Regions from separate parts of the Pedobacter sp. HDW13 genome, predicted to be linked through region 2. Evidence: riboswitches for the same ligand, from Rfam matches in the RefSeq annotation. Region 2 holds a riboswitch; the other holds the start of a gene.
What was found. Region 2 has a riboswitch for cobalamin ahead of G7074_RS23485 (TonB-dependent siderophore receptor). Riboswitches for the same ligand answer to the same signal wherever they lie in the genome.
Positions count from the first base shown of each region.

Region 1 (10,869 bases), 2.7 Mb from region 2:
GTAAGAATGCCCGGCGAATCGGAGATATTCGGTAACCAGGCCGACAATTTAGTGGCCAATCCATCTATCCGTCCAGAGATCAGTAATAATTTTAACCTGGGCTTCCGTGCAGGTACCTTTCGCTTTAACCAACATCGCATTTCTATTTCAGGAGGTAGTTTTTTACGTAACACCAAAGATAAAATCGTGCTTTTATCAAGCGACCGGAATATTACCAATATGGAAACCTCCAACAATGTAAACCTATCCGGCGTACGATCTATCGGATTCGAAGCTGAAGTAAACTACATATACCGTAAACTGAATGTGGTACTGAACTTGTCGAGATTCAATGCATTGCTGCAGGATGGAGCTTCGCTCTTTAACGGCAATCAAATTCCAAACGAACCCTTCTTTACCGCAAACGGTAATGTACAATACCGCATAGATAATCTGTTGCAGAAAAAATCGGCTTTAAACCTGTATTACAATTTCGGTTATGTACACCCCTTCGAAACCATCTGGCAGCTTAAACGCGACGAATTTAACATTACCCCTACCCAGTTTATACAGGATTTAGGCACCAGCTACCGTTTCCCTAACCAAAGGATGGTGATCAGTTTCGACGCCAAAAACATATTTAACAAAGAGGCTTACGATAATTTTGCCGCCCAAAAACCTGGAAGAGCATTTTATTTAAAGTTTAACTATACCATTAACAATTTTTAAATCTAATTAATCATTAATATGAAAAAGCAATTTTTAAAGCTCTTGATGCTTGGAGCTGTAGCAATGGCAACTACTATTTCAGGTTGTTCGAAAAATAATGAAATACCAGAGCCGGAAGAAAACCTGGGCAACTCCAGCCGCTGGATTACCCTTTCGGGTGCTTTGATGGGTACTACCCGGGAGATGGTAATGGTGGAACAATGGTGTATTCGGTAAGTGTAAACGATGCCAAAGACCCCAACAAATCTATAGATGTTTATACCAATGGTTTTCCAGTAAGGTCGCAACGTACTGCCCGTTTACAATCATCGCTTGATGGAAGTACACTTTTTAACATTGCTTACACCGGACCAAACGGAGGAGAGTTTTCTAAATATAAAGTAAATGGTGGTAGCAGCTATGCTGAATTAAGCGACAAGGTAAATATTTCCAGCTACGCAACTACTTCACCCCGCTGGGTGAAACTATTCGATAACGATAAAACTGGTGTTGCAGTAAACGTTTCGGGTGTAAAAATTACTACAGAAGCGGATGGAATAACCTATAAATATGCAAGGGCAAAATCAACAGTATTGTCTTTAAACCTGCAGGCTGCAGGCATTAAAACTTACGAGCAGTATGAAATTCCGCTTTTAGCAACCGAAGAGGCTCAGGGTTTTTACATTGGACGTTTAGATGGCCCGGTATTAAACAAAGCGGGTAACAAGTTAATTATTGGTGTTTCTAAAAGCAAGTACAATACCGCAATGGGCATTGCTGATAATTCGGGGACTGTTAAAATCCCTGCAAAATCGTTACTGGTTGATTATCCATCACTAAAAAACCCAACTTTAATCAGTTCTACTGTGAGCACAGGTAACACCAATGGTTATCGCAATTTCAATTCTTACCTGGCCGAAGATGGTTACATTTACCAGGCTACGCAAGAGGCAGGTTCACATATCCTGCGTATTAACCCAAATAACGAATACGATAACGCGTATAAATTTAGCTTAGATGCAGCTTTAGGTGTTAAAGGAGCCTACATAGAAAGCTGGACATATGCCGGAAACGGAATTGCCTTTATCATGTACACGCATGATGGAGCAGCTGCCTCAGCCTTTAATGCCACCGAACAACAAAGTTTTATTGCAAGGGTAGATTTAAATGCCAAAACCGCTAAACAGGTAACCTTACCTTATGAACCCGATCTTTACTTTTTTCAATATCAGGGTTGGGTAGTAAATGGCGATGAAGTTTTTGTAGCTGTAACCCCAGTTGGTAAAGATGGCAACATTTACATCATCAACAGCAGAACGGGTAACGTAACCAAAGGCGCTAAACTGATTAACAAAACAGGAAACCACTACATTGGCGTATTTTAAACCTGTTAAAAAAAGATTAAAAATAAAGGGCTTCGAAAATATACTTTCGAAGCCCTTTATTTTTTTAACCAGTTATTTGCCTGTTATTTCTTTACCGGAGCCAGTATGCCCGGGTATAACACGCCATCTGTTTTTAGGTTCAGGTTAAGCAATTTTGCAATTAAAGGTTCAATATCTTCCTGACCAATTAAGGGCAAAACAGCACCTGCTTTTATTCCTTTACCGAAAGTGACAAAACCGGTTTGTATCTCTTTAAAATCAGTTGGAAGGTAGCCATGGGTACCACCGCTGGCCGGAGCAAGCATATCGCCCGTGGCCGAAGCTCCAAAGCTGAAACCCTGATTTGCAGCAAGCGCTAAAACAGCTGTTGGATCGCCTTGTGCTTTAGCAATCCCCTCTTTATCCAATACGTGGAAAGTTCTTTGGATGCCTTCCGGTAACTGGCTTAATGCTTTTTTTACCTGCTCTACGCTTTTTTTATCGTTTGGATCTTTAAGGTGTAAAAAGGCAGATCCACCGCTTTGCTGAAAGTAAGCTTTCCAGCCTTCTTTATTGGCATCATCGTAAAGGCCAAGCTTGTTTAGTACTACATTAGGTTTAAACTGTGTGTGGATATCAACAAAACCGTGGTCGCCGGTAATGATGAAAGTAGTGTTTTTGCTCATACCCGATGCCTCTACCGCATCCATAATGGTTTTAATAGCCACATCTGCCCCTACGATAGCCGATCTTACTTTATCTCCATCGCGGCCCTGCTCATGTTCAAAGTGATCTAAAAGTGCAATGTGCAATGCCAGGAAAGCTGGCTTATATCTTCTTAAAATATAGGCTGCCATGCGCGATTTATTCTGGTCGCTGGTATAAAAATCAACCGAAGCACCATATTCCTCGTTAAACTTACCTACCGCATAATCCTGTACTTCCTGAAAAAGCTCTTTAGGGTTCGATTCCAAAGACATGGCTTTAATCTCGTCTTTTTTCTCTCCTTTACCTTGTGGAAGAATTACATACTCAGGCAGGTTATACGTAATTGGCGCACCAACGGTAACCGGCCAGCTCACCCCTGCGGTTGTTAAACCTGCATCTTTAGCTGCTGTCCAGATGGTAGGTACTTTAATGTCTTTGTAATACCAGAACCACTTGCCCGAAATGCCCAGCGGTTCAACAGGTGTGTTATAATAAATACCATGTTTGGCTGGCAATACACCACTTACAATGGTGGTGTGAGAAGGATAGGTAACCGTTGGGAAACTGCCCCTTACGCCCTCTGCATATGCTCCGTTTTGCATGGCCTGGCGTACATTAATCATGCCCCATTGCGGATCTAAATAAAATTCGGGGCGTAAGCCATCTATACTAATCAATACCACATGGTTTTCTTGTGCCGATACATATCCCGCCGAAAGCCACAACAAGGCCATTAGGGCAACTATTCGTTTCATAAATCTTTTTTCGGCAAAGGTATTTGGACAGTATACCCTTTAAGTTTGGTGAACATTAAGAAAATGTTAAGCTTACAGGCCACAAGCAGCTTCCTACCTACAGGCCTATGCACCTGCTGCAACAGGTCATCCATATTACCCATAATATCTTTGTATTTTTCGCCCCATTTGTTAAGGATTTTAGCCCCTGCTTATTCTAAAAAAGGTACACCTTTATCCTGTAACCAAATTTTAAATGTATTATGAAAAACACAGTTTCAATTTTAATCGCCGTTCTACTTTTATCCTGCGCCAAGAAAAATGATGTTCCCGAAGTACCAACGCTTTCGCAAAAAACGGATCCATTTCTCCAAAAACCTTTAAAACCAGCCGACTTTATTCACCAGATGACTCCTGTTTTTGTTGATGATTTTAACGGCACAACAATCGATGCAACGAAATGGGCTTACAGGGCTGATGGAACCGTAAGGGGATATGCTACTGTTTCGGGCAATAAAACCATTTCGCTTGATGGCAAAGGAAATCTGGTGATACAAACGATTAAAGATACTGATGGAAAATATTATGTTGGGCAACTGTGTACCGATGGTAAGTTTGCCCAGAAGTACGGTTATTTTGAATGCAGGGCTAAAATGCAAAAATCGCTTGGTACACACTCCTCTTTTTGGCTACAAACAAATACAATGGGTTCACAGCCAGATAATGCACTTGCAGTGGGTGCAGAAGTTGATATTTTTGAATACCTGAAGCCGAATCCAAACGCCACTTACCATACCGTACATTGGGGAGGCTACGGTGCAACCCACAAAAGCGAAAGTAAAATTGTACCCAGCGAAACCATTAACGACAATAATTTTCACACTTTTGGATTACTTTGGAACAACGTAGAATACGTCTTTTTTGTTGATGGAACCGAAGTATTCCGCACAAGTAAAGGCCTGTCGGGTATTTCAGAATACATGATCTTAAGTACCGAATTAACTGGTTTTGGCGGCGACTACACCAAGGGCGTATATCCCGACGAGGTTGTATTTGATTATGTTAAAACTTACCAGTTTAAATAGGCATTTCAACAGGCTCAGTGTGGCAAACTTGTAGACAAACGAAAGAATGCCACAGCCCCTTAAAAATTAATGTTATGCGAATTTTTAATCTCGGCCATTACGAAAGTGCTGTGTGTACTCCCAATACTTTCTACTGAGCCGAGTTTATTGAAAACAAAATCCTGATAGTGTTTCATGTCCCTCGCATATACCTTCAAAATAAAATCATAGTCGCCAGAAACATTATAACATTCTGTAACTTCATCTATTTTTAAAATATCGGCCACAAAGTGGTGGCCGATTTTTCGGTCATGCTGTTTCAGTTTAATGTTACAAAAAACAATAAAGCCCTGGTTAAATTTCTCCGCATCCAGTATAGCGATGTATTTTTTAATATAGCCATTGTTTTCTAACCGTTTTACCCTTTCAAAAACCGGCGACGGCGATAAGTTTACCTGCGCTGCCAGCTCTTTTGTGGTGTAACTGGAGTTATTGCCTAAAATCTTCAACAGTAATAAATCAGTTTCATCAAGCTCGCTCATAGAATATTTTTCTTTTTTGCTGCCAAATCTAAGTACTCAAAAGCAAAATACACTAAAAAACAACACAAAAACAGCTGTTTAACCTTATTATTTCACAATCAATAGTTTTAATATCCACTTAACTACCTTTGAAAAGAATTAAAAACTGATTGTAAGCAAAAGAGTTCTTGTATATATTTCAATAACCGGAAGTGAAAAGGGAATCGTGTGTAAATCACGAACTGTCGCGCAACTGTAAGTAACATTTAAGATTTTATCAAAAACATCCATAGATGATAAAACGGTTACAAGTCAGGATACCTTTCTGTTCCGGAATTGACAATGCTTTCGCGATTGAAGCCTGATGTCAGACAAATGCTGTTACACTGGTACAAAACCTTTATGGGCTTGTTGTGCCCTGTTTCCGTGGCATTGCGCTCCTTCATACTTCCTTCCTTATTGCATTGCGAAATTAACAAGGGGCTTTTTACAATGATTATTAACCATTTAAAAAGTTGAAAAAATGCAAACCCACAACCTAGGCTACCCGCGTATCGGGAGCAACAGAGAACTAAAAAAAGCCAGCGAGCAATATTGGGCCGGCAAAATTACTTTGGCAGAGCTGCTGAGCAAAGGCCGTAACATTGCCGATCAAAACTGGAAACTACAACAAGAGGCAGGTATCGACCTGATTCCTTCAAACGATTTTTCTTATTACGACCAGATCCTGGATATGTCGCTAACCGTAGGCGCCATTCCAAAACGTTATAACCAGGTGGTACTGCAGAAAACCAATAACGAACTCGATTTGTATTTTGCCATGGCCCGGGGCTACCAGAAAGATGGTTTAGACATTACCGCCATGGAAATGACCAAATGGCTCGATACCAATTACCATTACATTGTACCCGAATTTTATAAAAACCAGGAGTTTAACCTTTTCTCAGGCAAAATTGTAAACGAATTTGTAAGGGCAAAACAACTGGGCATTAACAGCAAACCTGTAATTATTGGGCCTGTTTCTTACCTGTTACTGGGCAAAGAAAAAGAAACCGGTTTTGATAAAATCGACTTGATTAAGAAACTGTTACCGGTTTACCTCCAGATTTTAACAGAGCTGAAAGATCAGGGAGCAGAGTGGATCCAGTTCGACGAACCGTTTTTAGCGTTAGATATTAACGAAAAAGCCCGTGCAGCCTACAATTATGTTTATGCCGAAATCAGGAAACAATTTCCGCAGCTTAAGGTATTGGTAGCCACTTATTTTGAGGGCTTAAAAGATAACCTTGCACTGGCTACCGGCTTACCTGTACAGGCTTTACACATCGATTTGGTACGTTGCCCTGAGCAGCTGGATGAAGTACTAAATGCCATTCCGGCTACATTAAGCTTATCTCTTGGAGTGGTTGATGGTAGAAATATCTGGAAAAATGATTTTGAGCAATCTTTAGCCATCATCAAAAAAGCAGTAGCCCAACTGGGTAGCGACCGCGTATTGATTGCGCCTTCGTGCTCATTATTGCATTCGCCTTGCGATCTGGACCTGGAAACCAACGAGGAAACCCTTACCCCCGAAATTAAGCAATGGCTGGCCTTTGCCAAACAGAAAATTGATGAGGTGGTTACCCTCAAAGCATTGGCTGATGAAACCCCCGGTCAGGAGGCACTGACTAAACTCACTGAAAACAAAAACGCCATTGAAAGCCGCAGAACTTCTACGCTGATCCATAACACAACAGTAAAGCAAAGGGTAAGTGGCATTACCGATAAAGATGCAGAACGCGAAAATGCCTTTTCGATCAGGAAAAAGACACAGCAGGATATTTTAAAACTGCCGCTTTTCCCTACTACAACTATCGGTTCTTTTCCACAAACTACCGAAGTTAGAAACTGGAGGGCACAATTTAAAAAGGGAGAAATTACACCTGCCGAATACGATACTTTATTAAAAAAGGAAACCGAAGAAGCCATTCGCTGGCAGGAAGAAATTGGCATTGATGTATTGGTACATGGCGAATTTGAGCGTAACGATATGGTAGAGTATTTTGGTGAGCAGCTTAACGGCTTTACCTTTACCAAAAATGGCTGGGTACAGAGCTACGGTAGCCGCTGCGTTAAACCCCCTATTATTTATGGTGATGTAGACCGCCCTAAAGCCATGACGGTTTACTGGACAGCATTTGCGCAATCGTTAACCCCAATCCTTGTAAAAGGCATGTTAACCGGTCCGGTTACGATATTGCAATGGTCTTTTGTACGTAACGACCAGCCGAGATCAGTTACCTGTAACCAAATTGCACTGGCTATCCGCGATGAAGTGGTAGACCTCGAAAATGCAGGAATAAAAGTCATTCAAATTGATGAGCCAGCCATACGCGAAGGCCTTCCGTTACGCCAAACAGATTGGCAGGCTTACCTGAAATGGGCGGTTACGGCCTTTAAAATTTCGGCAAGCGGTGTAAAAGACGAAACGCAGATCCATACTCACATGTGCTATTCGGAGTTTAACGATATTATCCAAAATATCGCCGATATGGATGCCGATGTAATTACAATTGAATGTTCGCGTTCGCAAATGGAACTGCTTGATGCCTTTGCCGACTTTAAATACCCGAACGAAATTGGGCCTGGTGTGTACGATATCCACTCGCCAAGGGTACCTTCAAGAGCAGAAATGGTGCAGCTTTTGGAAAAAGCGAAAGCTGTGGTTCCTGCCGATCAGCTTTGGGTAAACCCTGATTGTGGATTAAAAACCCGCCATTGGGATGAAACCAAAAAAGCACTGATTGAAATGGTGGCAGCAGCCCAGGAAATGCGCGAAGAGGTATTGGCGTAATTGAGTTTTGAATGATTGAATTAGGTTAAGGCAGATCCTTCGACAAGCTCAGGATGACAACTCAATTTATTACCATGTAAAACAAAAACCATATCAGATATATAAGTTTCATATAAGTACAATTACCCTTACATGAGCTTATATGTCTTAAATGGTAAATAAATTGCAATCGTGTCTTCGTTCCAACCTTTAATATTCTTACATGTCTTAGGTGGTGAAATAAATTGGCAACCTTAAATTAAGCCTGTAAACAAAGGTTAATATAGCCTGTTTCTTCGGAATTGCTTCGATAACATGTGAAGAAAATCCGTAGGAGTTCCGAAATTAATTAGTTGTTAATAAGGAGAAAATATAAACCCTATGGTTATGGTGTATTTAGAATAATTGCTAAAAAACGAAGCCATGCAAACAAGGGCTTTTTAGTCTATCCCTAACGCTAAAAGCCGCTTGCTGCACAGCAACGTTTTATAATTTTACAATCTTAAATTCGGTTCTCCGGTTTAACTGGTGTTCGGCTGCTGTACATTTTACACCGTTAGCACATTTATTAAGCAGTTGCGATTCGCCATAACCTTTAGCAGTAATCCGGTTCGGGGCAATGCCCTGGTTAATGATGTACTGAACGGCAGCATTGGCCCTGTTTTGCGATAGCTGCATGTTATATTGATCGTTACCCCGGCTATCGGTATGCGAACCCAGCTCAATCCAAATGGTTGGGTTATCTTTCATAATTTTAACCAGTTTGTTAAGCTCAATAGCTGCATCAGGCCTGATATCAGATTTATCGAAATCATAATAAATATTTTCCAGCTTAATTGCTTTCTCGAGCTCTATTTTTTCCAGATACAGATTTTGCTTAAGCATGGTGCTGGTGGTAAGGCCTTTGGTGGTTACCTGGGCCAAATCGTTGCGGTAAGCGGTTTTCTCTCCCGTAAGTTCATAATCAGCCGATTTTTCTAAATTGAACTGAAATGTACCATCATCACCTGTTAACACTTTCAGGTTTTGTATATTGGTTTTATTTAACGTAATCAACGCATTGTTGAGTGGAAGGTTAGTACGTTTATCGAAAACAATTCCGGTAAGTTTAAATACCAATAATTGAGGTGCAGTAAAGCTGTAAATATCATCGTTTCCTAAGCCACCTGTGCGATTGGAGCTCAGGTATCCGTTTAGTGCATTAGTTTTCAGAAAAGCAAAATCATCCTGAGGCGAATTGAGCGGGTAGCCCATATTTTCGATCTTACTGATTTTATCTCCTACGAGATTGGCTTTATAAATATCCAATCCGCCCATACCTACCCGACCATCGCTACTGAAATAAAAATCCTGATGCCCGCCCAACACAGGTGTACGTTCGTTACCGGCAGTATTCAGTGCTTTCAAATTAACGGGAAGCTGCCAGGTACCATCTGCTCTTTTCAGGCAAAAATAAATATCTGCCCCGCCCAGGCCGCCGGGCATAGTTGAACTGAAGTAAAGGGTATTGCCATCGGCACTGATAAAAGGATCGCTAACCGAATATTCATCCACTTTATTATAGCTAAAAGCGAGAGGACTACCCCAATTTCCCTTTTCATCTAACTTAGCCGAATAGATTTCTACGTTAACGGTAGCCAGTTTGCCTTTTACATAAACCGGATGCTTTGGGATTTTGGTTAAGGTGAAATACATTTCCTTTCCGCTTTGCGTAAAGCTGGCAGGCCCCATATGATAATCGGTGTGGGTTTGAATAGGAAAAGGACTTACGCTATCGGTTAATTCCCTTTGTGTATAGAGGCGTAAATAATGGTTTCCGGTCCAGCCGTAAATATTTTTATCGGGTTTCTTTGTGCCATCAAATTTAAAAAAGGGCCGATTGGAACCGTTTTGTACTGAACCATCAGCACCGCGATCGGAAGCAAAAGTTACGCCGTTACCAAACGTGTTAAGCCCCCAGTCTGATTGGGCAGAATTAAGTTTAGCGGCATTGGTAATGATAACCGATGTGGGGTTTTTCATCCAATACAAAGCAGAATCGCAGCTCAATAACCAGCGGTTTATATCGGCAGGGGCAACGGTTTCGCCAGTAGCAGCGTATTTTTGAAATTGCTGTTTGGCTTCGGTGTACTTACTATTTTGCTGTAAGGCTTTGGCATAGGCCAGTATATTTTCGGGTTTCGCATCTGGCATTGCAGCGGCAATGGCACTCCAGCTTTCGGCCTGTTTGTAATCGTTGATAAAGGCATAACAATGGTAAAGCCGCTCGGCGGTGTACTGCGTTGGTTTCTTTTGGTAGGCCTGTTCGTAAAGGTTTATGGCCTTGCTATAATTAAAAAGCTCGTATTGGGCATCGGCAGCATTGAGCACGTATTGCGCCTGGCCAGGTTTAGCGCCAAAAAGGAGCAGCAAGGTTAACATAGCCGTAGCTAAAAATCTTTTGTAGTTAACAGCAATAAAGTTTGGTATGGATAAATGAGCCATGGCTTAAAAAATTCTTGGGGTTAACATGCGCATGTTCTTTTTATTGAAAAAATAGCTGATTGATATTTCATGTGTTCCGCCGCTATATTGCTGCAGGGCACCAATAGAAAAATCGTAGGCATAACCAATCCTCAGGTTGTTGGTTGGAAACAGTTGTACTGCTGCCACTGCCGAATTCATTTTGCTTAAATCTTTTTGCAGATAGTCTTTATTGTACAGCTTAATTCCCGTGCGGTACGATCCTCCCAACCAGAGCTTTTCGTTTAAAATTACAAAGGCATTCAAATCTATGCTGCTTGGTCCTCCACGGTCGTCTTTCAATAAAAAAGAAGGTTTTAACAGGATATCCTGCGATAAGGGAATGAGCATGCCTGCAGTAAGGTAATAATGTGGTTTGGGTTGCGGAATAAAGGCATAGCGATCAATATCTATATACTGCGAAACGAGGTTATCGGCACTAATACCGGCATATAACTGGTCGTTAGCGAAGTA
Region 1 covers NZ_CP049868.1:2,922,891-2,933,759, reverse strand. Annotated here, with positions in the region: gene G7074_RS12555 (TonB-dependent receptor) at 1-708, shown strand, start outside; gene G7074_RS26600 (hypothetical protein) at 727-924, shown strand; gene G7074_RS12550 (hypothetical protein) at 909-2,072, shown strand; gene G7074_RS12545 (alkaline phosphatase family protein) at 2,156-3,514, opposite strand; gene G7074_RS12540 (family 16 glycosylhydrolase) at 3,757-4,578, shown strand; gene G7074_RS12535 (Lrp/AsnC family transcriptional regulator) at 4,638-5,099, opposite strand; cobalamin riboswitch at 5,243-5,422, shown strand; gene metE (5-methyltetrahydropteroyltriglutamate--homocysteine S-methyltransferase) at 5,602-7,914, shown strand; gene G7074_RS12525 (OmpA family protein) at 8,380-10,377, opposite strand; gene G7074_RS12520 (type IX secretion system membrane protein PorP/SprF) at 10,381-10,869, opposite strand, start outside.
Region 1: it holds a riboswitch for cobalamin, as region 2 does, so the genes downstream of both, metE (5-methyltetrahydropteroyltriglutamate--homocysteine S-methyltransferase) here and G7074_RS23485 (TonB-dependent siderophore receptor) in region 2, are expected to answer to the same signal.

Region 2 (10,869 bases):
TTCGACAATTATGCCTGCGGTAATCTGATCATCAACTTTCGTGTACAACACCTTACCCAACAGATCTTTTGCGAGCGCAACCACATCTTCATTCAGGTAATATTCGGTTTCCAGTTTCAAAAATTATATCGATAAATTATTTAACAAAACAACGATAACCTGCTCCAAATAAAGTCGATCTGTATCATCAAATTTATTCAATACTTCGCTATCTACATCTAACACACCAATTACTTCATCTGCTACAATTAAAGGAAGCACGATCTCAGATTTTGACGCCGAAGCACAGGCGATATGCCCCGGAAATTCTTCCACATCAGGCACAATAATGGTTTCGGCCTTTGCCCATGAAGTACCACAAACGCCTTTTCCCTTTTTTATGCGCGTACAGGCAACTGGTCCCTGAAATGGCCCCAAAACCAATTCATCCTGTTTCACCAGGTAAAAACCTACCCAAAACCACCCAAACTGTTCTTTTAATGCAGCAGCAACGTTAGCCATATTGGCTACAAAGTCGGTTTCGCCATCCAGTAAAGCTTCTATTTGAGGAATAATGGATTGATATTGTTCCTCTTTTGAGGTATTTCGGGTTATTGTTAAATCTTCTGCCATCTTACTAATTCTATAACCAAAGTTAATGATGATTTGCAATAAGCAATGCTATTGCAGATTTAATGACGAAATTTTGAACGATAACCTATCCTTAAATTCATTAGTTTTGGCAGTTAAAACTTCGACTGCTTTGATTACAGCCTTAACCATTACAAAATTTCGTGGCCTTACCATTCCCTTTGCTTTTATAGGCATGGCTGTTTTGCGTTTACCCTTGTGGCTCAACAAAAAATGCAGGTTCTGGAAATTAATGGGTAGTGGCAAAAATGCAGAGATTGATCTGGCTACCGATTTCAAACACTGGGCATTACTTACCACCTGGGAGTACCAGGAAGATTGCGAAGCTTTTTACCGCAATTCGCTGGTAACAAAATGGTTTAACTTCTTTGGTCTGGAAAGCTGCACCACCTTATTAAAACCTTTATCAAGCCATGGCTTATGGTCTAAAAAAGAACCTTTTAAGAGTGACAAAGACAATAACGAATACAACGGAAAAATTGCTGTGATTACGCGGGCTGCGATCCGGTTTAACCGTCTGAAAGAGTTCAGGCAAAACATTAAAAGAGCTTCCGATGCCATGAGGACTGCCCCCGGATTTATCCTCGCTGCAGGCATTGGAGAAAATCCTTTTCTGGATCAGGCTACTTTCTCCATCTGGGAAAATGCCGAAAGCGTAAAAAATTATGCCTACAAAACTTTTGACCATGCCGATGTGATTAAACTAACCAGAGCACGCCAATGGTACAAAGAAGAACTATTTGCGCGTTTTGAAATCATAACCAGCTACGGTAAACTAAACGGCATACCGATTAACGATTACCAACCACAAGTTAACCCCACCAAACCTAAAATTATTTAAAATGAGAGTTATAGCAGAATTACCACACCCTGAGTGTAAAATCACCATCTTTTCTATGAACCAGAAATACATTGTGAAATTTGAACAAGGCTCCTTCGAGCAAAGCTATAAATTAGCCGAACTCGACCTGAGTGGAGGGGGTGTAAATGATGTATTCGAAATACTTGACGAAGCATTTATCACAACAGTTATTGAACGCTTTAAATTAATGCGGAGCGATTTTACAGCCGCTTATAACAGGCATCAATATTAAATACGTAAATAGCTGATTTACTGATTATTAATATATAAATCAAAATTATATTTTGAAATTTAAGCTGTTTCAGAGAAACAAAACTACATTTAAGTCAGCATTTAGTTTAATTAAACAAATTTAAAATACTGATATAATGACAATTAACAATATACACAAAATATAATTCCGACTGCTTATTTTGCCAAATATATGGGAGGTTTGGTACAGAAACGTCATTTCGAAGTGTAACGAAGTCGAGAAATCTGTATAGATAGATTTCTCGACTTCGCAACCGAAGAACCGGCAGGCTCCATTCAATAGCTATCAGATCGAAATGACAATGATATTATTGGGTTTATATTTAAAGATCTCTCCATTCGCTGCGCTTCAGTCGAGATGACGATTACCGAAATATAGGTTGGGTTTGATCTTAAGCAATCACCGTATCGTGTACCACTACCCTGTACCAGTTTTTCGAGAATTTCTCTACAGCATCAAGATGTGTCTTATCTTCCTGATAAGCATTATGATCTTCGATATTTGCGAAGGTTATGGTTAGAGAGTAAGTAAACGAATTATCGGTAACCGGACGTACGGGTGTGTTTGCGGCCAAACCATAACTTAAAGTTTTAATGTATTTAATGGGCTTCAGGCTTTCGAAGAAATTGGCAAAATCGGCTATTTCACTTTTGGTTAACTGTGGTTTTAACCAGAACATTACAAAATGTTGAATCTGGCCTTTATCAGCTAAAGTTTGGTCTGTCATGAGGATTTTTTTTTGCGCAATATAGAAATGATTTTATGGTGCACAAAAAAAGCGTTGCGATTTTTACATCGCAACGCTTTTATTATATTAAGTAACCTGTTAGTTCTTAGGCTGAACACGACCTGATTTTCTATCTTCCCCTCTACCGATCAAATAACCACCACCAGCGCCCACTAAGCCACCAATAATGGCGCCACGACCTTTTTTCTTATCAATTAAAGCACCACCAACAGCACCGGCAGCACCGCCAATTACAGCGCCTTTAGCAGCATCACTCCAGCCTTTTTTCTTAGCTGTTGGTTGTGTACCACCGTAAGCACCGCTCGAACTACCACCTGAGCTTGCATATGACCTTGAAGAATTAGCTCCAGCCCTTCTTGCCGCTGCAAGTTCTGCCTGATGTTTAGCTTCTTTTTCCTGTTCTACTTTAGCTACTTCTGCTTTTTTAAAGCTATCTAATCTTAAACTATCCTTTACAGCTTTAATAGCCAACTGCTTTTCTGCCTGTTGTTGTTTTAATGCTGCTTCTTCTTTGGCCTTATTGTTACAGGCAAACATTACTGAGCTTAGTGCGATTACCACGAATATCTTTTTCATAACTTTTAGTTTTAAATGACGTTTGTCTGGCCCCTAACCTGCCAAACAATTTTCATTTGCATGTGCGATTTTAGTTAATTACAGATACTAAAGAAAAAATGATGCCAAAATGTTTTATAAAAGAAAATTATTCAACTAAATCGGTATACCAAAAGCCCGAAAGCTCCGTAGTCGAGCAGGGAGAATCACTTTCTGAAGCAGTTTTTGCAGGCGCATTATAAGTCCTAAAAACCTGCTCACCGACTGAAAAAGCGATTTTTTGTTTAAACACAGGCCCTTCAAAAGCGAAAGTATGAAATTCACCATTTTCGCCACAGGGATCAATTTCAAGGGGAAGGCTATTAATCAAATCCTCACTGATTACTTTTCCACATATATCTTTTAGGTTTTGCTGCGTACAAACAATGATGGTTTTATAGTCCAAACCTATAAACTCGCTGATCAGTCGCCTTGTATCTTTCTGCCAAAGCGGAAAAATAGCTTTGAGACCAATTTCTGCCAACTTATCTTCACGGTATAAACGAAGGTCTTCCAGAAAAATATCACCAAAAATAGAATGCGTAATACCTTCTGCTTTAAATTTACTGAGGTGGGTACGCATGGTATTATCGTAAGTTTCCATATCGGGCATTTCTCCCAAACGGATCTGATATAAAGGAATACCAATGCTTTCGGCTTGTCTAATCAGCAAAGCCTCTCTAACACCGTGCATCGAAACGCGGTTGTATTGTTCGGTAACAGTAGTAACCATGTACCTGATTTCGATTGTGGGGTCCTGAAGGGCATAGTGGAGTGCCAGTGTACTGTCTTTACCGCCACTCCAGTTGAAAATGCAGATTTTCTTATCCATTTGTTAAAATACTTTTCAGCTGCTCCATCCCGTTTACGGCATTTTGCTCAATGGTAATTACATGCTGATATCGTTTAACATCAGGGGTTTTAGGATCAATAATGTATTTTTTTACTTCTCGCGGAACGAAATCGATTAGTCCGGCTGCGGGATAAACTGCCAGTGAAGTCCCAATCAGCACAAATAAATCAGCTTGTTTGCAGATTTTAGCAGCCACTTCAATCATCGGCACAGCTTCGCCAAACCATACTACATGAGGCCGTAACTGAGAACCTAATTTACAGCGTTCGCCCATTTTAATTTCTGTTCCCTCAATGGGGTAAGTTAAACTGGGCCGCAAACTCGATTGCGAACGGGTTATGATGCCATGCAGGTGCGTAACCTTAGTTGATCCGGCACGCTCATGCAAATCGTCTATATTCTGGGTAACAATCTCTACATCGAAATCTTTCTCCAGTTCCGCGAGTATGTAATGCGCTGCATTGGGTTGAGCCGCTACCACCTGCCGTCTTCTTTCGTTATAAAACTCCTGTACTAACTCCGGATTTCTTTCCCAAGCCTCGGGAGTAGCCACATCGTACACGTTATATCCTTCCCACAAACCGTCCGAATCCCGAAAAGTTTTCAATCCACTTTCGGCACTAATCCCCGCTCCTGTTAAAACAACTAATTTCATAAGATGATTACACCGATTAATAGATTACACTGAGTTAATGATTATACGGATTGAAGTGATTGAGCATAATTGATAAACTTTTTAGCTATCCTTTCATCTGCTTTAAAGATCTGCGGATGAAACATACAGGCTAAAGCTTCAATACCTTCTACCAGAGTGCCTACACTAGGCTGGGTAAACATATCAAAATCTGCAATGTACACCTGATTGTTTTTTACAGCTTCCAAATCATTCCAGCCCGTTTTAGTTGTAAGCAAACTCATTTCTTCGAGGCTGCGTTTTTGATCGAAGCCACAAGGTGCAATAATCAAAACCTCAGGATTATACTTTACAATCTTTTCCCATGGGGTAACAATCGAATCGCCTGCAGGGTTAGAAAGCATATCAACCCCTCCTGCTGCTGCAATCTGAAAGGGAATCCAGTGCCCGCAATTGTATATAGGCTCTATCCATTCCATTAGCATCACACGCTTCAAAGGTGATTTGCTTTCCCGCAGTTTATCTAAAATCTGATCGGTTTTCTGCTGTAATCCTGCCAGATAGCTAAAAGCTACTTCTTCTTTTCCCAATGCCCTGGCAATGGTAATGGCGCATTCGAAAACATCCTGCAGGTTATTGGGCGAAAGCGGCACCAAAGTTGGCTGCTTGCTCAGTTTCATTACTGCAGTTTCGGTACAAACTGTATCTATGTTGCATACTTCGCAAATATCCTGCGTAAATACAACATCAGGCGCAATGCTTTCCAGAAGTGCATCATCTACCCAGTACAGACTTTTGCCCTGTGCTTTGGATGCAGAAAAAATCCGGTCGATTTCTATACTCGAATAGTTTTTACCTTCCAGGATACAGCGTACTACCTTGGGTTGATCTGCTGCTTCTTTCGGACATTCGAAGGTTACACCATGCAGGTAATCCTGAAGGCCCATATCGTAAATCATTTTTGTGGCAGCGGGTAAAAAAGAAACGACTTTCATTTGATGTAAAATGGAAAAGGTAAAATGTAATTGAATATTCTAAGTTAAAAAAAATCCTCTTTTGAACTGAGTCAAAAGAGGATTTCTATTTTTAAAAGGTATTATTATGCAGCTTGTGCTTCTAATTTTAATACCGGATATTTTGCTTTTAAAATCTCGAAAGCGCCAAAAAGTAAGGCTCCATAAATAACTGTTCCTTCTAAGAATCTAATTTCGAATGGAATAGCTTTAACCAAACAGTTCCAGTAACCTGCTAAATCCTGGGTATATGCCGGATTATTAATCCAAACACCCAAGTCGGTAACCAACCAATGGATAAGCACAATAGTTAATGTTGAGGCCAATAAATTTACCACGTTTACATTTTTAAGCAGAATTCTACCTACTAAAACCATTAACGCAAAAGCAATATAGGTCCAATACCAGCCCTGGTACAAAAATGAACCCCCACTGTATTTACTGAAAATGGTTGAAGCTAAAATAAAGTCGCTTAAAAACAAACTCAACAACGGAAAAGCAAAAGCTTTGGCGTGATCTTTAAAATAGGCACCACCGAATAAGGCAACCGCTCCGATTGAGGAGAAATTAGCAAATTTCAGTTCATCTGAATTAAATGTTACCAGTAAACGGAAAGCCGTAATCACCAATATCATTAATAGCAGTATTAAGGTGCGCGGATTAAACTTTAAATGAGACATTGTATTTTGGTTATTATTTAAGCAAAGTTAATTTTTTATTAGCGTATATTAAAACTTACGCCTGTATTAAAGTTAAAGCCAGGTGTATTGTAGCCAATAATTTCACTGTATTTTGCATTCAGGATATTTTTGGCATCAAAGAATACTTTTACGCGTTTTTTAGCCAAAGCATATTCTACGTAAGCATTTAGCAATTTATACGATGGCAGCTCTTCGTTTAAATAAGATATAAAATTGGTATCGAAACGTTTACCAAAGTAACGGTAATTGGCGCTGATGTATAAGTTTTGAGTTGCCTGTGCACCCGCTGTAATACCAAAAGTATTTTTCGGTCTGCGGATCAGGAAATCTACAGTTCCGGTATTTCCTTCAACATAAGCATAATAACCATTAACATTAAATACACTAAACTTAACTGCCGGCTCTACCTCTACTCCTTTAAATTTCTGGTTTCCCTGGTTAATATAACCTGTAGTGTAAACAATAGCATCGGTTAAATCGCGTTTAAAACCAGCTACACGCAAGCTAAACTGATCATCGGCAAAGCTCAGGTTTACACCTGCTTCGTAGTTCTGCGATTTTTCTGGCTTCAGGTTTAAATTAGCTCCATATTGTCCGAAAAGCATGTTTAAGCTAGGCACTTTGAACGCTGTAGATACCGTTCCAAACAACTTCACTTCTTTAATGATATTGATGGTTGGGGTTACCGAGTAAGTATAGTTTTCGCCATATTGATCGTGTTTGTTGTAACGGCCGCCTACCTCAAGGTTAAACACACTTAAATCGTGTAAAAACAACGATCCATAAGCTGCAAAAATGTTGGTTGTCGGATTGCTTGAATTGGTAATCAGTTTTGTTTTGCGGTTATCGATACCTACTAATAAATCTAATTTATTACCCAATTTCTGATTGTAGAATAAATCGATCAGGTTCATTTTACCGTAATTTACAAAATTACTGGCAAAGCCCATGAAGCTCGAATTTACATCGTTCGAGTTGCTTTCGTGACTATAGTTTAAAGTAATTTTTCCGGTATTGAGTTTGTATTCGGCATTAAAACCTCCGCTAAACTGCTTCAATATCGAATTATTGGCTGGTAAACCATCAGCAAAAGCGCCTTCATCTATTTTATAGTTACCATAGAAATAACGTAAAAACGGATTAACAGAAAGGCGCTTATCCAGTTGAATACCGAAATTAGCATTAACCCCATCCGTTTTAAAGCCATCTTTATCAAATTCGGCTGTGCTGCCTGCCGGCGCTACCGCTTCCGAAATACCATCGGTTTTAAGGTGTGTATAGTTAATGTTGTAAGAAAAACCTTCAACACCACCATTCAAGCCAATTGTTCCTTTATACGTTTCAAAACTTCCGGCACTGGCTACACCATAAATGGTATTTCCTTTTGGTCCGCCTTTTTTGGTTACAATATTAATTACCCCTGCTACTGCATCTGAACCATAAATGGTAGACTGGCCACCTCTTAAAATTTCGATATGATCAATCTGATCGATTGAGAATAAACGTAAATCGAATGTTCCGCTGATACTTGAAGGATCGTTCTGTACAATTCCATCAATTAATACCAACGTATAACCGCTAGCCGAGCCCCTGAAAAAGATACTCTTATCCTTACCCTGACTGCTGTTTCCACCGCTGATGATGATACCAGCTTGCTCATTCAATAAATCGGGTAATGATTTTCCGTTGCTGCGCTCCAACACCTCTCTGCTGATGATGCTAACCACTTTACCGGTTTGTGATTGTTTTTGATCGTTTTTGGTGGCAGAAATTACCACATCTTTAAGCTGCAAAGTGTCTTTTTGCTGCGCATTAGCCAACTGGCTAATCATTAGCTGCGCCAGACCTAAACCAGCAGCGGCTAAAATTGTTGTTTTGTTCATTTTGATGGTTAGTTTTACCTATAGCCAACAGATTGTAAAAAGAAATGAAAATACGTAAACGTTAAGTACTTCAAAACCCAGCTTCAATCCCCGAAAGCTACGAAATTAATGCTAGAGGCAGGTCTTCTGACTTACTCCCGGTTTTCTGCCTTCCCATTCCGGCGAGCTGGAGCAGTGGCGAAAGAATAGAAAAACCGTTACAGAGCTTACAGCTGCGGGACAGTTACAGATTTACACTGTATTCCCTTTTAATTCCGGATGTAATGCCGGAAACCAAAAGCGCCGCAAATGTAATAAAAAAAATACAACAACAATAGAATGTAAAATTTATTAGCACCAGGGCTTTTCCTGTGATCTAAACGAGCAATTTTTCCGTTATCGAGAAATGACGATCACCTTTTAAATCTGCGACCTTTACTGTGTAATCAGCGGGAAATATTCGCTAACCATTTTCGCGCAGATTTAATGATGAACGCAGATAAAATAAAGACTAAGCGCTTATGACTAAATATTAAACGTATCAGGCGAATTACCGAAACCAACTAGCCTGATACAAATTCATTATGATTAGATATGTTTTGTATGTAATTCAATACATTTTGAGTGTCGCGTGATATGATTTCAGTCTTCTTTGATATAATTTGTATGTAATTCGATACGTTTTGAGTCTTGCATGATACTTCTTCAGTGTAATTTGATACTTTTTGTATGTAATTAAATACGCTTTGGGTCTTGCATGACATGATTTCAGTCTTTTTTGATATGATTTGTATGTAATTCGATACGTTTTGAGTCTTGCAAGAAAATATTTTAAACTAACCAGATGCAGATTAACTCTTGTTAGTATTTATTAAAAACGATGTAAACGAAAAAGGCCTGCACCAGGCAGGCCTTCTTTTATTGAGACGTTATTTATAGGTAGATGCTCGTATTTATTTGATCCCTAAATCAACTGCACCTTTAACTTCAGTAGAAATTTCTCCAAGGCTACCTGCATCGGCACTTTGGCCAGTATACACCTTAACAAAATCGATTGTTTTTAAATCAACTTTGTTTCCGCTTTTATCAACCGCCAACGATAAATCGAAGCTGTTATACAGATTGGTTTTGTAATCATCGCCTGTAGAATAACTGTCGGTATAGCCCCAATCAAAAGGAGAACTGATCACAATACTACCTACCTTACCTGTTGATGGCGGTAATAAGGTACCTTTAAACGTAATTGTTTCCTGATTTGCAGCAAATTCAGGGTAAAAATTGTGTTTGTGAAAATTATTAACCTTCACTTCGCCGCTATTTCCCTGGTTATCTTTCCAGGTTACATTTGCAAACGCTTTAGGGTTGGTATAGGTAATCTCATAGTTTTTAATGGTTGTAGCTTTGGTGTACTCGCTTCCGGCCAATTCATACCATTCATCGTCAGCAAGGCCATTACCATTGCTATCCTGACTAACCATTACAACGCCTGGTTCAGAAAAATGATAAGGAGCACCTGATGGGTTACCATAAATGGCAAGATCGTTACCTGTGTTATTAACTACCGAGTGGTCGAAACCGAAAATAATGTAGCCACCAAAGCCACCTAAAGAGATTAAGTTAGTGGTACTTCCAATTAATTTCTGCGCCTGTTCTGGTTTACCTAAAGTTTCGTTTACAAATTGCCCTGGTGCAGGTAAATAATCTAAAATCCGGCTAATAAATTTGCTGCTTGCAGGTGTAATCTCAACCACCGGAACCGGAACGGTAATGGTGTAAGTATGTGTAAATTCGCCAGCTTCGTTATAACCCTTGTACGCTAAAACATAAGTACCGGCTTTTGTGGCAGTAAAGTTATAGTTGTAAATGGTACTTACCACTTTGCCATCTAATTTCCATTCGTGCTGAAAAGCCTGGCCATTGTTTGTACCTGCGCTAAAATTGGTTGCTACCGCTACCTTAGCTTGTACTGCATCTGTTTTAACCAGTAGATTTACATCAGGCCCGAGTACGTTATCTTTCTTACAACTGAATAAGAACAGACAGAAAACCATGGCATAGTTTATTGATTTTTTCATTTTGTGTGTGTTTATGTTATTTAAATAAGAATGCAATGTGTGCCGGAATATCGCCGGTGGTAAACGTAAATTTCTTTTTGCCTGCTTTATCGAAACAGTAAATGATACCTGGAGTAACATAATCCCTGGCATCGGTTACAAAAATATCTCCTGATGTTGGATCTACTGCAATGCCATAAGGGAGTGTAATTGAAGCTTCAGTACCATCGGTTATAAAATTATTACTTGCAACTGTTTCATCTTTTACGTTAAGTTTCACGTAGGTTGATTTTGAGGTAGCGTAGCTGTAAGAAAACAGGTAAGCGTCATCATCATTAATCCAGAAGTCGCTAACAGGAACATTGAAGTTCTTTTTAACAGCATCGGTTTTGGTGTCGATTACATACAGCGACGAAGCAATGGCTGCATAATCACCTCTCGAAATCACATACACATCACCATACTTATCGGCTTTTAAATGGTGAAGGTTAATGGCAACATCAATTTTTTTAATCTCGGTATTGGTTGTTAAATCAATTACCGATACAGTTCTGTCGTAGTTTGGATAGTTGTAACCACCAGAATTGGCCACATAGAGTTTGGTACCTACAACCGCCATTTCTTCGGGTTGATTACCTACCGTTATTTTAGTTTTAATGGTACTC
Region 2 covers NZ_CP049868.1:5,647,880-5,658,748, forward strand. Annotated here, with positions in the region: gene G7074_RS23435 (DNA-3-methyladenine glycosylase) at 1-120, opposite strand, end outside; gene G7074_RS23440 (GAF domain-containing protein) at 124-612, opposite strand; gene G7074_RS23445 (DUF3291 domain-containing protein) at 719-1,471, shown strand; gene G7074_RS23450 (hypothetical protein) at 1,473-1,724, shown strand; gene G7074_RS23455 (Dabb family protein) at 2,137-2,472, opposite strand; gene G7074_RS23460 (YMGG-like glycine zipper-containing protein) at 2,572-3,069, opposite strand; gene G7074_RS23465 (adenine nucleotide alpha hydrolase) at 3,197-3,919, opposite strand; gene G7074_RS23470 (NAD-dependent deacylase) at 3,912-4,595, opposite strand; gene G7074_RS23475 (ABC transporter substrate-binding protein) at 4,637-5,569, opposite strand; gene G7074_RS23480 (DUF6580 family putative transport protein) at 5,674-6,267, opposite strand; gene G7074_RS23485 (TonB-dependent siderophore receptor) at 6,306-8,171, opposite strand; cobalamin riboswitch at 8,270-8,464, opposite strand; gene G7074_RS23490 (PKD domain-containing protein) at 9,104-10,225, opposite strand; gene G7074_RS23495 (YncE family protein) at 10,242-10,869, opposite strand, start outside.